One region of the Metabacillus indicus genome, then DNA from elsewhere that is predicted to be linked to it. Evidence: riboswitches for the same ligand, from Rfam matches in the RefSeq annotation. Region 1 holds a riboswitch; the other holds the start of a gene.
What was found. A riboswitch is a leader RNA that binds a small molecule or an ion and turns the genes downstream of it on or off. The one in region 1 is predicted to bind cyclic di-AMP.
Positions count from the first base shown of each region.

Region 1 (8,726 bases):
ATGGAACCTTCGGCATCGGGGGAAGACTGGAAAAACAGTCCTTATATATGGACGGCAAGCCCCGTCCGCGACGGGGAAAAGGTAAAAGGATATGTCTATATGTTTAAAGGGACAGATTCCATCCAATCCATGATCTCAAGGCTGAACGACCATTTCCTTTTTATCGGCACTGTTTCTGTGCTGCTGACGATTATAGCCGTTTTCTTTTTATCAAGAATTGTGACAAAGCCCATGCTCAAGATGAAAGAGGCAACGGAGCGGTTAAGTGCAGGGGATTTTACGGTTAAGCTGCAAATGCACAGAAACGATGAGCTTGGCGAGCTTGGTGCCTCCATTCAAAAGCTGGCAAGTGATCTTGAGCACCTGAAACAGGAAAGAAACGAATTTTTGGCAAGCATTGCTCATGAATTGCGTACCCCCCTCACGTATATTAAGGGATATGCTGATGTGGCAAAAAGACCGGAGCTTCCTCCTGCTGAGCGATCGAACTATTTGACAATATTAAGCGAGCAAACATCCAGCCTGTCAAGATTAGTGGAGGATCTGTTCGAACTGGCAAGAATGGATCAGCTGTCCTTTCACATTGAAAAAGAGAAAACGGAGATACGGTCATTCCTCCGAAAAACAGTTGAACAGGTTCAGGCCGTTCTGGCAGACAAAAAAATGGAGGTTGTAGAGGACTTTCCGGAAGATAAGGTCTATCTTTTTATTGACCTGGCAAGGTTTGAGCAAGTTACTTTGAATATTTTAGACAACGCCATCCGCTATTCGGAGGAGAATTCAGCCATTACAGTCAAAGTCCGGGAAGAGCATCATTCCGTGAAGATTGCCTTTTCTGATGAGGGGATCGGGATACCTGAGAAAGACCTGCCGCATGTCTTTGACAGGCTCTACAGAGTAGACAAGTCGAGGTCGCGCCACAGCGGAGGGACAGGTCTTGGTTTGGCCATCGTAAAAGAAATTGTGGAGGCTGCGGGAGGCACAGTCCGTGCAGAGAGCAGTCTTGGAAAAGGAACTTCTATTATCATTGAGTTTCAAAAGGAGTCAAAAGCATGAAAAAAATACTTTTGATAGATGATGAACAGCTGATGCTTAATCTGCTGGAGCTTTATCTTGTGCCTGCAGGCTATTCCTGCGTGAAAAGCACCGACGGCAATGAAGCGGCAGACTTGATCGCAAGTGAAAACCCTGCTCTGGTGATTTTAGATATCATGATGCCGGATAAAAGCGGTTTTGAGATCTGCAGGGAGATCAGGCTGTTTTCAGATATTCCGATTATTATGGTCACCGCCCGGGATCATAAGGCGGATATTGTAAAAGGACTCAGGGCCGGTGCGGATGACTATCTGACGAAACCGTTTGATGAATCCGAATTGCTTGCAAGAATTGAAGCCATTCTAAGAAGAACGCGAAACAACCCTGCAATTGAATTCAGGGGATTAAAGTGGGATGAAAATAAGCAGGAAGCTGTTTACCGAGAGAAAACAATTCCTTTTACCCCAAAAGAATTTCGACTGGCCGGTCTTTTTCTGCAAAACCGGAACAGGGTGTTTGACCGGGACCACCTGATTACGGCAGTATGGGGATATGAGGCAGATACAGACGGCAGAACGGTCGATTCTCACGTGAGACATATCCGGGACAAACTTAGAAAAACAGGCTTTCCGGTTGAAGAACACCTTCAAACGGTATGGGGTGCAGGCTACAAGTGGACAGACGAAAAAAAATAGGCGGTTTTTTCCTTTACATAGGGTAGGGGGGTATGGTAAATTTAAATCAAGGAGGTGCATGACATGGTTGATCACGCAAATGAACCTGAAAGCTGTCATGTTCCAGGAACAGACCGAAAGAGCCATCATTCGGAAACAACTAAAAAGAATTTAGTGACACGGCTGAACAGAATAGAAGGCCAGATTCGGGGAGTAAAAGGGCTGATTGATAAGGATACCTATTGTGATGATGTTCTGACTCAAATAGCTGCTGTACAATCTGCCCTGAATTCCGTCAGCAAAATTCTTCTTGAAGGCCACATGAAAAGCTGTCTGGTCGAACGCATCCAGGATGGTGATCTTGAAGTCATCGATGAAGTACTTGTAACTGTTAAACGTCTAATGAAATAAAACAAAAGGGGAGATACAATATGGAAAACGCAACATTGAATGTACAGGGAATGTCATGCAACCATTGTGTGAAAGCAGTAGAAGGCGGCGTGGGTGAACTAAACGGTGTCACATCAGTAAAAGTCAATCTTAACGAAGGCACAGTAGCTGTCGAGTACAACCCGGAAAAAGTGAACCTGGCTGCCATCAAAGAAGCTATTGATGATCAGGGGTATGAGGTGGAATAAAACGAAAAGCGGAATCGCCTTGGTCAGCTCCGAAGGGCAGAAAAGGATCCGCCGGAAAAAGCCGGGTTTGCTTTTTTTGGCGGAGCCGTTCTGGCCGAGGAGTTAGGCGATGGAGCTGGACAATGAGAAAAGCGCAATCGCTTTATTTTAACCAGAGAAACCGTGCTAAACCGCACGTTTTCTTTTTTAGAAATATATACCCCTATGTGGTATATGGAGGGACTCTAAATGAGCAATCTCAAAGAAACCAATTTTCAAATAACCGGAATGACGTGTGCAGCCTGTTCAAACAGAATTGAAAGAGGCCTGAATAAGATTGAGGGAGTTGAGCAGGCAACAGTGAACCTCGCTCTCGAGAAAGCTTCCGTCACATTCGATCAGGGAAAAACGAACAGCGCAGCCATTCATCAAAAGGTAGAGGATCTGGGATACGGAGTCAGTCTTGAAAAAGCTGAATTCAGTATTAGCGGAATGACGTGTGCAGCTTGTTCGGCAAGAATTGAAAAAGGACTGAACAAGCTCGAAGGCGTATCAAAAGCAACCGTTAACTTAGCTCTTGAAACAGGTTCGGTTGAATACAGCCCTTCTGTTATTACACCTCAGGATATGATCAAGCGGATTGAAAAACTGGGGTATGGAGCAAGTGTCAAAGCAGAGAAGGGCCATGAAGATACAGCAGACCGCAAGCAAAAAGAGATTGGGAAGCAGCAGAGAAAATTTATATTATCGGCCATCCTTTCAATTCCCCTGCTCTGGTCAATGGTCGGTCATTTCTCCTTCACCTCATGGATGTATGTGCCGGAACTGTTTATGAATCCCTGGTTTCAGCTGATTCTCGCAACTCCGGTTCAATTTATAATTGGAGGCCAGTTTTACATTGGCGCCTACAAAGCACTTAAAAATAAGAGTGCCAACATGGACGTTCTTGTTGCACTTGGAACATCAGCTGCCTATTTCTACAGTCTCTATTTGACAATAGAGTCCATCGGGCATGCCGGTCATATGCCGGAGCTGTATTTTGAAACGAGTGCTGTGCTGATTACCCTGATTCTGCTCGGAAAGCTGTTTGAGGTTAAAGCAAAAGGAAGATCGTCAGAAGCCATAAAAAAACTGATGGGACTTCAGGCAAAAACAGCAAGGGTGATCAGGAACGGCACCGAACTTGAGGTGCCTCTTGAAGAAGTTGCAGCAGGAGACACCGTGTTAATTAAACCGGGAGAAAAAGTGCCGGTTGATGGTGAAATTATAGAGGGGATCTCAGCATTTGATGAATCCATGCTGACAGGTGAAAGCATTCCTGCCGATAAATCACCTGGTGATCAAGTCTATGGAGCAACCATTAATAAAAATGGCTTCGTTAAGGTGAAAGCAACGAAAGTCGGCAAGGATTCAGCGCTTGCACAAATCATTAAAGTGGTTGAGCAGGCACAAACGTCAAAAGCGCCGATTCAGCGTCTCGCTGATCAAATTTCAGGCATATTCGTTCCGATCGTTGTCGGGATTGCCGTTCTAACGTTCCTGATTTGGATCTTATGGGTTGACCAGGGAAACTTTGCAGGAGCGCTTGAAAAAATGATTGCGGTGCTTGTCATCGCATGTCCATGTGCACTGGGCCTTGCTACGCCTACCTCCATCATGGCAGGTTCCGGGCGCGCTGCTGAAGCGGGTATTCTTTTTAAAGGCGGAGAACACCTGGAGACGGCACACCTTGTGGATACGGTTGTTTTAGATAAAACCGGTACTGTGACAAAAGGGGAACCGGAATTAACGGATGTGATTCTCTATGGTGACCGTGATGAAGAGACTGTCCTGAAGCTGGTCGCTGCAGCAGAAAATCAGTCTGAGCATCCTCTCGCCCAGGCCATTGTCGCCGGAGCAAGAGAGAAAGGCGTCGAGCTCGCAGAAGCAAGCAAGTTTGAAGCTGTACCTGGCTTTGGTATTAAAGCTGAGGCAGCAGGCCATGAAGTGCTGATTGGCACCATACGCCTTATGGATAAATACGGAGTTGACGCGCAAGCAGCTCTTTCAGAAAAAGAACGCCTGGAAGCTGACGGGAAAACGGCTATGCTTGCAGCAATTGACGGAGAACTGGCGGGCTTGATCGCTGTAGCGGATACGATTAAAGAGACATCTAAAGCAGCGGTTGAACGCTTAAAGCAGATGGGACTCGACGTCATCATGATGACCGGCGACAACGAACGGACAGCGCAGGCAATCGCAAAAGCTGCGGGCATTGAGCATGTCATTGCTGAAGTGCTTCCTGAAGGAAAAGCAGAAGAAGTGATAAACCTTCAGAAGGCCGGGAAAAAAGTGGCGATGGTTGGGGACGGCATTAACGATGCTCCCGCCCTTGCTGCTGCAGACACAGGCATGGCAATCGGCACAGGAACGGACATCGCCATGGAAGCGGCAGATATTACGCTGATGAGAGGCGATTTAAACAGCATTGCGGATGCCATCTACATGAGCAAGCTGACCATCCGCAACATTAAGCAGAACCTCTTTTGGGCTTTTGGGTATAATACGCTTGGCATTCCAGTGGCAGCGGCAGGGCTGCTTGCACCATGGCTTGCCGGAGCAGCCATGGCCTTCAGTTCCGTATCAGTCGTACTGAATGCCTTGAGATTGCAGCGTGCAAAATTATAAAGAGATCGAAACCAGGTCTGCTGCGGCGGCCTGGTTTTTTTGATGCAGTGATTGCCTGCTGTAAATGATGGGGATCCGGCTCTGAATTGACCTCGGATTGTTAGATGCTTGTTTTGGATTGTTAGACCCGGTATTTCGCTTATTAGCAAGGCAGTTTGGACTGTTAGACTCTGACTTTGGATCGTTAGCCGGACTGGAGCCCTCTGAGATGACCTCTTTTTCTAGCGGAACGCTGAACTCGGTCACAAGGTTTCTAGAAAAGAGGTATTCTGGCCTTTTATTCGCTGTATGATTGTTGATTTTACGGAGATTTGGTTCTAAAACTGAGCTGGATCGTTAGCCAGGCAGAAGCCCTCTTTAGATGCCTTCTTTTTCTAGGGAAAACGAAGTTATACTGTGGGAACCGCCTGCAGAGAGAGTTGGATGTAAAATGGATGAAGTTGGCAGTGAAAGTTCAAAAGTCGGTAGATAAAACACGGGAGTCGGCAGAAAAAAGGCAAAAGTCGGCGGTAACGAGTCATGTCCCTCCTGCGGTTCAGATATCAGCATCAAAGTTCACTAGTACAATATCCGAGAAACCCTAAAATTTACAGCCAGAGTCAGCAAAACACATATGTAAGCGCTTAACCAAACGATTTACACGTAAAATTAAAGCTTTTTGCCCGAATATGCCTCTTTACTGTCCATTCCAACAGGAGTAAGATACTCTCATAACTCACATTCATATGTTCTTAAATCGCTGAATCCATTAGGAGCGGGGGACCCAAATTTGCTGCAGACTGCAGCTCGGGGTGAATCCTTTACAGGTAGGGCTACTCTCATGGCCCGAATCCGACAGCTAACTTCGCAAGCGTTCTTGAGAGAGGATAAATGAAACATATTGCAGTCTGAAAAAACAGGCGCAGTGGTTCATGGAACCTCTGTGTCTTTTTTGTGTGCAAAATTAATGGATTGAAAGAAGGAAAATCAGGTGAGAAAGCAGTTTGCGGTTTTTGGGCTTGGACGTTTCGGAGGAAGTCTTGTAAAGGAATTTCATGAAATGGGAATTGAAGTGCTGGCAGTTGATAAAGATGATGAAAAGGTGCAGTACTATTCTCAATATGCCACTCTTGCTGTGCAGGCAAATGCGATTGATGAAGCAACACTAAAGCAGCTGGGGGTCCGGAATGTGGATCATGCCTTTGTTTCTTTTGGAGATGATATTGAAGGGAGCATCCTGACTACTCTGCTTTTGAAAGAAATGAAGATTCCGCAGGTCTGGGCAAAAGCCCAAAATGACTATCATCATAAAGTTTTAGACAAAATAGGAGCAGACAAAGTGATTCATCCCGAGCGCGATATGGCAAAGCGGATCGCGCATTATATCTTTTCTGAAAAAATGGTTGATTACATTGAACTTTCAAAGGATTACAGTATGGCGGAGCTTTTGGCGACCTCCAAAATCCACAGGAAAACGCTTATTGATCTGGATATCAGATCAAGATACGGCTGCAACATTGTAGGGATTCAGCGGGAGGAAGAAATCATTGTTTCCCCGCCTGCAGAAGAATTCATTAAAAGCGGTGATATTCTGCTTGTCATCGGACGCAATAAAGACATTTCAAGGTTTGAGGAGGAGGGGATGTAGGTGTTCAGCAGAAAAAGAATGCAGAGGTTAACACGATTAAATCCTTCTCAGCTGCTTGTCGTCGTTTTTGCAGCCGGCATTGTGCTTGGAACGGTTCTTCTGAAATTGCCATTCGCTACGCATGAGTCTGTCAGATGGCTTGACGCCCTATTTATTGCAGCATCTGCCATGACGGTTACAGGTCTTGCTACGGTTGATCCGGGAAGCACATTTACTACATTCGGGCAGACCATTATCGCTCTCCTTATTCAGCTTGGCGGACTTGGTATTATGTCTTTTGCCATCCTGATTTATATGGTCCTTGGCAGGAAGATTGGGATAAAAGAACGTCTTGTGATGCAGCATGCGCTTAACCAAACATCTCTTGGCGGAGTGGTCAATCTTGTCAAACACTTGTTTTTGTTTTCCATCTTGATTGAATTTGTTGCCATGGTCTTTTTATCAATCCGCTGGGTTCCAGAATTTGGCTGGTCCAAAGGTCTTTTCTACAGCTTTTTTCACTCCATATCAGCTTTTAATAATGCCGGATTTGCCCTGTGGCCGGATAATATTATCCGCTATGTAAATGATCCTTTGGTCAATATCGTTATTTCCTCCCTGTTTATCATCGGGGGGATTGGGTTTACCGTACTCCTGGATATATGGAAAAAACGGAAGTTCAGCAAATTTTCTCTTCATACAAGAATCATGCTGATCGGCACGCTCGTTTTAAATGTGTTTGCCATGTTTTTTATCTTCTTCGTGGAGTACAGCAATCCGGAAACACTCGGGAATCTGTCTTCAGGAAGCAAGCTGCTTGCCTCCTATTTCCAGGCGGTTTCTCCGAGAACAGCAGGTTTTAACACACTCGATATGGCGAGCCTTGATGAAGCGACTCTTTTTCTGATGATCATTCTCATGTTTATCGGGGGCGGCAGTGCATCGACTGCGGGCGGGATTAAATTGACGACAGCGATCATTATTGTCTTTGCGACCATTACCTTCCTGCGCGGAAAAGAAGATTTGACAATCGGGAGAAGAAGCATCCATCCGAGGTTTATTCTTAAGGCGCTGGCTATTGCGATGGTAAGCTTGATGTTTGTACTGACAGCAATCTTTATTATGACCCTGTCAGAAAAAGCCTCATTTATAGAAATCCTCTTTGAAGTCGTTTCCGCCTTTGGAACGGTTGGGTTATCGATGGGGATCACCGGCAGCCTGTCGGATCTTGGGAAAGAAGTAATCATCATCATTATGTTTATTGGAAAAGTTGGGCCTCTTACACTTCTGTTCTCATTGGCGAAACCAAAGAAAGAAAAAATCAAATATCCAAATGAAGACATTTTAACAGGATGAGAAAAGGGCTCCGCAAAAGCGGGGCCCTTTTACAAGTTAGATAAGATTAATGAAGCCAGTACACCAATGGAAGCAATAAAGCCTACTACCGGGCCGCCCTCTTCAAACGCTTCAGGCATCATGGTCGAAGCAACCATAGCGATAATTCCCCCTGCGGCAAAGGCGCCTATTCCTGCTATGACGGCAGGGCCTGCCTGCTGAAGGAGCGTATATCCAAGAAACGAACTTAAAGAGGACAGCACAAGAACGATGAGCCACATGAGAAGGATTTTCTTTTTTGAATACCCGTCCTTGCGCAGTCCCACAGAGCTTGAAAGTCCCTCCGGGAAATTGCTGATAAAAACAGCTGTGACCATCAGGAAACTGACGGCATTTTCCTGAAGCAGGCTGACTCCGATGATGACGGACTCGGGTATGGCATCGATGACCGTGCCGATAAAAATCGAGACTCCCGAATGATTCTCGGGATTTTTGTCTGAGCGTTTTCGGTCGCTGCCCCCTTTTTTCGTAATCAGCAGTTCACTGATGGTAAAGGTCAGCGAACCAATGATAAATCCCGCTGATGCGGTCATCAAGCCGCCATCATCTACAGATTCCCTCAAAAGTTCAAAGGAAGCTGCCCCTATTAAAACACCTGTACCAAACGACATTATCCACCCAAGAATTCTCCTTGGGATTTCCTTATAAATGCCAAGCAATGCGCCCAGCAAAATAGAGGAACCAGCAAAAGCTCCCCAAAGTGCTGCCTGAAGCATTTGTCTGACTCCCTCC
Region 1 covers NZ_CP176757.1:3,493,796-3,502,521, reverse strand. Annotated here, with positions in the region: gene ACK1LH_RS17970 (sensor histidine kinase) at 1-1,056, shown strand, start outside; gene ACK1LH_RS17965 (response regulator transcription factor) at 1,053-1,730, shown strand; gene ACK1LH_RS17960 (metal-sensitive transcriptional regulator) at 1,794-2,120, shown strand; gene copZ (copper chaperone CopZ) at 2,141-2,347, shown strand; gene ACK1LH_RS17950 (heavy metal translocating P-type ATPase) at 2,576-4,993, shown strand; cyclic di-AMP (ydaO/yuaA leader) riboswitch at 5,721-5,861, shown strand; gene ACK1LH_RS17945 (potassium channel family protein) at 5,964-6,620, shown strand; gene ACK1LH_RS17940 (TrkH family potassium uptake protein) at 6,639-7,955, shown strand; gene ACK1LH_RS17935 (ZIP family metal transporter) at 7,985-8,710, opposite strand.

Region 2 (8,726 bases), 800 kb from region 1:
AAATGGTCAAAAAGGTCGATCACATTGGGGTAGCCGTCCATTCAATTGAAGAGGTGCTTCCTTTTTATCAGGAAACACTCGGGTTAAAACTTGAAGGAATGGAAACGGTAGAAGAACAGGGAGTCAAAGTGGCTTTTCTGAAAGCAGGCGAAACGAAAATTGAGCTGCTTGAGCCGGTTTCAAAAGAAAGTGCTGTAGCCAGGTTCATTGAAAAGCGCGGAGAAGGCATACATCATTTGGCTTTGGCAGTAGATGATATAAAAATGAGGATTCACGAATTGAAAGAACACGGAATCAAAATGATAGATGAGACTCCAAGAAACGGTGCAGGCGGTGCCTCCATTGCTTTCCTGCATCCAAAGGCTGCAAATGGAGTGCTGGTTGAACTATGTGAAAAGAAAGGAGGAACTATCTCATGAACATTGATATCTTTGAGAAGATTAACGAGCTGTATGACCGGAGACGGGAAGTTGAGATGGGCGGCGGGGATGAGCGTATTGATAAACAGCACGAAAAGGGCAAGCTGACTGCACGGGAGAGAATAGACCTTCTGGTGGATGAAGGCACGTTTGTTGAAATGAATCCTTTCATTGAGCACCGCTGCAATGATTTCGGGCTGAGCGGGAAAAAAGGGCCGGGAGACGGAGTTGTGACCGGCTACGGAAAAGTGAACGGACGTCCGATTTATTTGTTCTCTCAGGACTTCACGGTTTTTGGCGGTGCCCTGGGCGAAATGCACGCCAAGAAGATTGCTGCAGTCATGGATCTTGCCGCAAAAAGCGGGACGCCGTTCGTCGGCTTGAATGACTCCGGAGGTGCGAGGATTCAGGAAGGTGTGGTATCATTAGATGGCTACGGGCAGATTTTTTACCGGAATACCATCTATTCAGGTGTCATTCCGCAGATATCTGTCATCCTCGGCCCATGTGCAGGAGGAGCCGTATATTCTCCGGCCATCACCGATTTTGTGTTCATGGTTGAAAAAACAAGCCAGATGTTCATAACAGGACCTAAGGTCATTGAGACCGTGACCGGAGAAAAAATCAGCTCAGAGGATCTGGGCGGGGCCAAAGTACATAATACGATCAGCGGGAATGCCCATTTTTCCGGACAGACGGAGGAAGAAGTGCTTTCCCAGGTGCGAAAACTACTTACATATTTGCCGCAGAACAACCAGGAAAAAACGCCGGTTCTGCCGCATGAAGAAGAGTCTGACTACAGGCCGAACCTGACGGACTGCATTCCGTTTGACGCCCTTAGGCCTTATGACGTCAGAGTGGTCATAGAGGAAGTCGCAGATGCAGGATCTTTTTACGAGGTTCAAAAAGACTTTGCCAAAAACATTGTTGTCGGGTTTGCGCGCATCAAAGGAGAAGTTGTGGGCCTTGTCTGCAATCAGCCGAAATATATGGCCGGCGGGCTTGATATCGATTCATCTGACAAAGCATCCAGATTCATTCGCTTCTGCGATTCATTCCAGATTCCGCTGATTACTTTTGAAGATGTGACCGGCTTTTTCCCGGGAATTAAACAGGAGCACGGGGGAATTATCCGCCACGGGGCAAAAATCTTATATGCCTACTCAGAGGCAACGGTGCCAAAGCTTACGGTCATTCTCCGCAAAGCATACGGCGGAGCGTATGTGGCGCTGAACAGCAAGTCGATCGGAGCGGATCTGGTTTTTGCATGGCCGAATGCCGAGATTGCTGTTATGGGTCCTCAGGGTGCTGCAAATATTATTTTTGCCAGAGAAATTGAAAACAGCGAGAACCCGGAAGAAACGCGGGCAGCCAAAATTGAGGAGTACCGCGAAAAATTCGCCAATCCTTACGTGGCAGCAAGCCAGGGGATGGTCGATGACGTAATTGACCCCCGCGATACAAGAATAAAGCTTATTCAGGCGCTTGAGATGCTGCGTACAAAGCAGGAACAGCGTCCTGCCAAAAAACATGGAAACATTCCGCTTTAAGCCTAGGAGGAAACAAAAATGATTAATCAAGAACGTTTAGTGAATGAATTTTTAGAGCTTGTTCAAATTGATTCCGAAACAAAATTCGAAACAGAAATCGCCAAAGTCCTGACTGAAAAGTTTGAAGCACTTGGCGTCCGCGTTGAAGAAGATGATACAACAAGTATTACTGGACACGGAGCAGGCAACCTGATCTGCACGCTGGATGCTGTAAAGGACGGCATTGATCCGATTTATTTTACATCCCATATGGACACAGTCGTTCCGGGAAAAGGAATTAAACCTTCTATTAAAGACGGATACATTGTAACAGACGGCACAACGATTCTTGGGGCAGATGACAAAACGGGATTATCAGCCATGCTTGAGGCAGTTCGTGTGCTGAAAGAAAACAACATCGCTCACGGGAAAATTGAATTTATCATCACAGTTGGAGAAGAGTCCGGCCTTGTAGGCGCAAAAGCGTTGGACGGTTCTAAAGTGACGGCTAAATTCGGTTATGCTCTCGACAGTGATGGAAAAGTAGGAACCATTATTGTGGCTGCTCCGACACAGGCAAAAGTGAGAGCTTCTATTTTCGGCAAAACGGCCCACGCAGGCGTTGCACCGGAAAAGGGCATTTCTGCGATTACGATTGCTTCAAAAGCCATTGCGAAAATGCCGCTTGGAAGAATCGACCATGAAACAACAGCAAACATCGGCCGATTTGAAGGAGGCACACAAACAAACATTGTGTGCGACCAAGTGAATATCCTGGCTGAAGCGAGATCACTCGTTCCTGAAAAAATGGAAGCCCAAACTGCTAAAATGAAAGAAGCGTTCGAAAGTGCGGCGGCTGAAATGGGAGGCCGTGCAGAAGTTGAAATCGAAGTGATGTATCCTGGCTTTAAGTTTGGCGAAGGAGATCACGTTGTAGAAGTGGCAAAGCGCGCGGCAGCAAACATCGGCCGTACAAGCGAGCTTCAGACAAGCGGCGGCGGAAGTGACGCCAACGTGATTGCCGGCTTTGATATTCCGACTGTCAACCTTGCTGTCGGATACGAAGACATCCACACGACAAATGAAAAGATGCCAATCGAAGAACTTGTCAAAACAGCTGAACTTGTGGTATCAATAATCAAAGAAGTAGCTAAAAGCGAATAAGTGAAAAGATGGCAGGCACATGGATTGTGTCTGCTGTTTTACATCATAGAAAGAGGTGCATATCATGGGAAGAAGAGAAAAGGCAACATTTGCAGGCGGCTGTTTTTGGTGCATGGTGAAGCCGTTCGACGAACAGCCGGGCATTATTGAAGTCGTTTCGGGCTATACGGGAGGAAACCTTGATAATCCGTCATATGAACAAATCAAAACAGGTGATACAGGACACAGGGAAGCGGTCGAAATTACCTTTGATCCGGATGTTTTTTCCTATGACACCCTGCTTGAGCTCTATTGGCCGCAGATTGATCCGACAGATGACGGCGGCCAGTTCTTTGACCGCGGCAGCCAGTACCGCACAGCCATTTTCTATCACACAGAAGAGCAAAAGCTGAAGGCTGAGAAAACAAAGCAGGAAATTGAAGCAAGCGGACGCTTTCAAAAACCTGTTGTGACTGAAATCCTTCCTGCCGCTCCATTTTATCCGGCAGAAGAATACCATCAGAAATTCTACGCGAAAAACCCTGAAAAGTACAAGCAGGAGCGCGAAGAGTCCGGAAGAGAAGAATTTATCCGGAACAACTGGAAGAAATAAAGCAAGCAAGCCCTCTGTTCATTTGGACGGAGGGCTTTTTCGATGTTCGGCTCTGTGTTTGTATTAAACCTGCAATGGGTATTTTCCATAATAAGGAGAGTGATTACAATGAATACATTTAATGAAAGTGCCATTGCATCATATGTGAAAACAAGAGCCGAAGAAAACTGCAAACTCCTCCAGGAGAACATGGAAGAGCTGGAAAGAGGAAAAATCCTCGGCAGAATGGAAGCTTACAATGAATTTCTGGAGCGGTTTGGATTTGATAAAGTAGAGTGCAAGTAATCAGGGTCAAGCGGAGCACATCATTCTTGTAAGGGATGATGTGTTTTTGAATTCGTGGAAGGAAGCTTGAGGCTAGCAGCATTAGAGAGTCATTTAAAGAGTGAATCGTACCCTCGGAAACTGAGAAACGATGTGAGAGGGTAAGCAAAGTGGTGAATCGTACCCTCGGAAACTGAGAAACGATGTGGGAGGGTAAGCAAATGTACGAATCGTACCCTCGGATACCGAAAAACGAACTGCGAGGGTAAGCAAAGTGGTGAATCGTACCCTCGGAAACTGAGAAACGATGTGGGAGGGTAAGCAAAGTGGTGAATCGTACCCTCGGAAACTGAGAAACGATGGGTGGAGGGTAAGCAAAGTGGTGAATCGTACCCTCGGAAACTGAGAAACGATGTGGGAGGGTAAGCAAAGTGGTGAATCGTACCCTCGGAAACCGAGAAACGATGTGGGAGGGTAAGCAAAGCAGTGAATCGTACCCCCGCAAACTGAGAAACGATGTGAGAGGGTAAGCAAAGTGGTGAATCGTACCCTCTGATACCGAAAATCGATGGGTGGAGGGTAAGCAAATACACAATCCATGTTCTCACGAGAGAGAACTTCAATAAAATCATGAGGAGCATAAGATGAAACATTTTTTTCAGGGGTTTTTGATTACAGAGATTGGATCATTTATTCTAATCTGTCTGGGGCTGGCACTCTTTGCAGAACTTTATCCTAACGAGGACCCGTCCGTAGGTGCCGGAGTCGGATTTGCAATAGCATTCGGATTTGTGTTTTCTGCACCGGTTGCTGCCATGATCGGGATTGTTGGAGGAGTGCTTACATATGTATTCAAGAAGTACAATAAGAATTAACAAAACCCCCGGGACATTTTCCGGGGGCTCAACTTATTTATGCACTTGCTTTCATGACTTCATTCGCTTTAATCCGGTTATACTGGCCTTCGGATTTCGACATCACGATGGCAGCAAGGGTATTGCCGACAAGGTTGACAACTGTGCGGGCCATATCCATGATGCGGTCCACCCCTGCAATGAAGGCAAGTCCTTCTGCCGGAATGCCGATTGTTCCGAGAGTGGCAAGCAGAACGACGAAGGATGTTCCAGGAACGGCAGCCATTCCTTTAGACGTAACCATCAAGACTAAAATCAGAGTCAATTGCTGAACGATTGTCAGTTCGATGCCGTAAACCTGTGCAAGGAACAAGGCAGCGATGGCCTGATAGAGGACTGATCCGTCAAGGTTAAAAGTGTATCCAATAGGAACGACGAAGGACACAATTCCTTTAGGGCATCCCATCTTTTCAAGCTTTTCCATGATTCGGGGCAGGACAGTTTCAGAACTTGATGTACTGAACGCAAGCAGCAGCTCGTCCTTAATGTAGCGAAGCAGGGAAAAGATATTGACGCCTGCCCATTTGGCAACTGCCCCTAGTACTACAATCAGGAAGAAAATCAGGGCAGCATATACTAATAGAACCAATTTTCCAAGTGAAAGCAGTGAGTCAATTCCGAATTTCGAAACGGTTACTCCAATCAGGGCGAACACGCCGAGAGGAGCCACTTTCATCACAAGGTTGACGACGTGGAACATCGCGTGTGAAACACCGTCAAAGAACTGAAGGACCGGCTTTCCCCGTTCTCCGATGGCTGCTACGCCAAGTCCGAAGAGGACGGAGAAAAAGATGATGGCAAGCATATCGCCTTCTACGACAGATTTAAAGAAGTTCGTCGGCACGATATGAAGGAACGTTTCGGCAACCGATTTTTCACTTTGTTCTTCAGATGTATCGACATACTGCTGGATATCTGTTTTTTGGGCAGATTCAAGGTCAACTCCTTGCCCCGGCTGAAAGACGTTTGCAAGCAATACGCCGAGGACAATCGCAACAGTTGTAATGATTTCAAAATAAAGAATGGTTTTTCCGCCGAGTCTTCCAACGTTTTTTCCATTCCCAGCACCTGCAACTCCAACGATCAGGCTAGAGATAACAATCGGAATGACAATCATTTTGATCAAACGCAAAAACAAATCTCCAAGCGGCTGCAAAACTGCGGCAACTCGGGGGTCATTAAACCAGACAACACCTACTAAAATACCTAAAGTCAAACCAATAAAAATTTGGGAAGCCAGTCCCAAACGAATTTTTTTCATAGAAGAACCTCCTCTGAGATGTAAGAATTCTGAAAATACAAAAAAAGACCAATCTAAAGTAAGAAAGGTCTTTAATACACAATTAAAGTCTTTCTCCCAATAAAGCAGACGAGGTTAACTGTCGGATTCGGGATTGAGAGTTCCCTTCCATTTACGGATTCACCCCAAGGTAAGAGCCTTACCAAATGCATGATTCCCCCGCTCTGAATAGATTAAGCTTGTTATGAAATTTAACGGACCGTAAAAACACACAAGATATAATTTACTTGTGATAAGGGGAATCTGTCAATTGTTTTATAAAAAGTAAGAAAGGATCAAATTTTTGCGCTTTTCTAATTCCGCCCCCATCATTAGCGGTTCATCTGCTGACTGTGATAAAATTGAGGCACTATAACAGTTTGGAAAGAAGTTGAACGGCATGAAACAGCAGAGCGGTCCAAGGGTCATTCTCCATGTGGATATGAACAGTTTTTACGCATCTGTTGAGATGGCGTTTGAGCCTGAACTGAGGGGAAAGCCGCTCGCCATAGCCGGAAATGTGGAAGAGCGGAAGGGTATTGTTGTGACGTGCAGCTATGAGGCAAGGGCCAGAGGCGTGAAAACAACCATGCCGTTGTGGCAGGCGAAGCGCCATTGCCCTGAACTGATTGTCAGGAAACCGAATTTTGACCGGTACCGGAAGGCATCCAGAGCGATGTTTGACCTTTTAAGAGAATTTACGGATCTGGTTGAGCCTGTCTCTATAGATGAAGGGTATTTGGATTTGACGGAATATTTGAAGGAAGGCAATCCGCTTCAAGTGGCAAAAACGATTCAGCAGCGATTGCTCGAAGAACTGCTTTTGCCTTCAAGTATCGGCATTGCACCGAATAAATTCCTGGCCAAGATGGCTTCCAATATGAAAAAGCCCCTCGGCATCACCGTCCTCAGAAAGAGGGAGCTTCACGAGACACTGTGGCCGCTTCCAGCAGGCGAGATGCACGGAGTGGGGGAAAAAACGGCAGAAAAACTTCTCACCATCGGCGTCAAAACAATCAAAGATTTGGCTGAAGCCGATCCGATTTCATTGAAACAGCTCCTGGGCATAAACGGTGAACGGCTGAAAAAACGGGCAAACGGCATAGACAGCAGAGAAGTTAACCCGGACAGCATCAATGATTTTAAGAGCATAGGGAATTCAACCACTCTCTCCAAAGATTCAAGCGATGTGCGCGTCCTGTATGATACCCTGAACCGCCTTTCCCAGTCAGTCAGCATGCGGATGAAGCGGAAAGAGGTGCTCGGAACAAAAATCTTTATTACGATCCGCTACTCAGACCGGAGCACATTTACCCGCAGTCGGACAGTCAATAACCCGCTTGGTGAAAAAGAAGAGCTGTACACTCACGCCAAAGAGATTTTTGACAGGCACTGGACAGGAGAGCCGGTACGGTTGCTCGGGGTGACGTGCCAGGACCTTGTCCCAAAAGGAGATGCCTATAAACAGCTGGATCTGTTTTCTTTTCAGGAGGATGCAAAAAAAGAGCCGCTTTATAAGACGATTGAAGACATCCAGAAAAAATTTGGCGAAAGTGTCATAAAACGCGGGATGAAAGCGGTCCGCCTGGAAGATGATAAAACAAGCGGGACAAGTTTCAATAAAGATTTTTTAAGGGAATGAGACAAGGCGCTTTTCTTGATAAAAGCAAGGGCACTGTGTTATTTTACAGAAGGAATGCATATTCATGCGAACAACGATATTTGGGACAGAAAGGGAGTATAAACATGTCTAAACAGCAAATTGGCGTTATCGGTTTGGCCGTCATGGGCAAAAACCTCGCTCTTAATATAGAAAGCCGCGGCTATTCGGTGGCCGTTTATAACCGCTCTTCAGATAAAACAGAAGAAATGCTGAAAGAACACAGCGGCAAGAACCTTACAGGTACATACAGCATTGAAGAGTTTGTTCAGTCTCTTGAAACACCGCGCAAAATTCTTCTTATGGTAAAAGCCGGTTTTGCAACAGATGCAACGATTGAGCAGCTTCTTCCTCATCTTGATAAAGGCGATATTCTGATCGACGGAGGAAATACACTTTACACAGATACACAGCGCAGAAACAAAGAGCTTGCTGAAAGCGGCATTCACTTTATCGGCACCGGCGTTTCAGGCGGAGAAGAAGGAGCCCTTAAAGGACCTTCCATCATGCCTGGAGGACAAAAGGAAGCATTTGAACTTGTAAAGCCGATTTTCGAAGCGATTTCTGCAAAAGTGGACGGAGATCCATGTACAACTTACATCGGTCCGGACGGTGCCGGCCACTATGTGAAAATGGTGCACAACGGCATTGAGTACGGCGATATGCAGCTGATTTCAGAAGCTTATTTCATCCTTAAAAATGTTCTTGGTTTATCTGCACAGGAACTCCACGAAGTATTTGCCGAGTGGAATAAAGGCGAGCTTGACAGCTATCTGATTGAAATCACGGCTGACATTTTCACAAAAACAGATGATGAAACAGGCAAGCCGCTTGTCGATATGATTCTGGATACAGCAGGACAAAAAGGAACTGGAAAATGGACAAGCAAAAGTGCCCTTGATTTA
Region 2 covers NZ_CP176757.1:2,693,203-2,701,928, reverse strand. Annotated here, with positions in the region: gene mce (methylmalonyl-CoA epimerase) at 3-419, shown strand; gene ACK1LH_RS13850 (acyl-CoA carboxylase subunit beta) at 422-1,969, shown strand; gene ACK1LH_RS13845 (M20/M25/M40 family metallo-hydrolase) at 1,988-3,112, shown strand; gene msrA (peptide-methionine (S)-S-oxide reductase MsrA) at 3,177-3,704, shown strand; gene ACK1LH_RS13835 (hypothetical protein) at 3,813-3,989, shown strand; gene ACK1LH_RS13830 (hypothetical protein) at 4,613-4,843, shown strand; gene ACK1LH_RS13825 (cation:dicarboxylate symporter family transporter) at 4,881-6,143, opposite strand; cyclic di-AMP (ydaO/yuaA leader) riboswitch at 6,232-6,372, opposite strand; gene ACK1LH_RS13820 (DNA polymerase IV) at 6,562-7,803, shown strand; gene gndA (NADP-dependent phosphogluconate dehydrogenase) at 7,908-8,726, shown strand, end outside.
Region 2: another riboswitch for cyclic di-AMP. It lies ahead of ACK1LH_RS13825 (cation:dicarboxylate symporter family transporter); the one in region 1 lies ahead of ACK1LH_RS17945 (potassium channel family protein).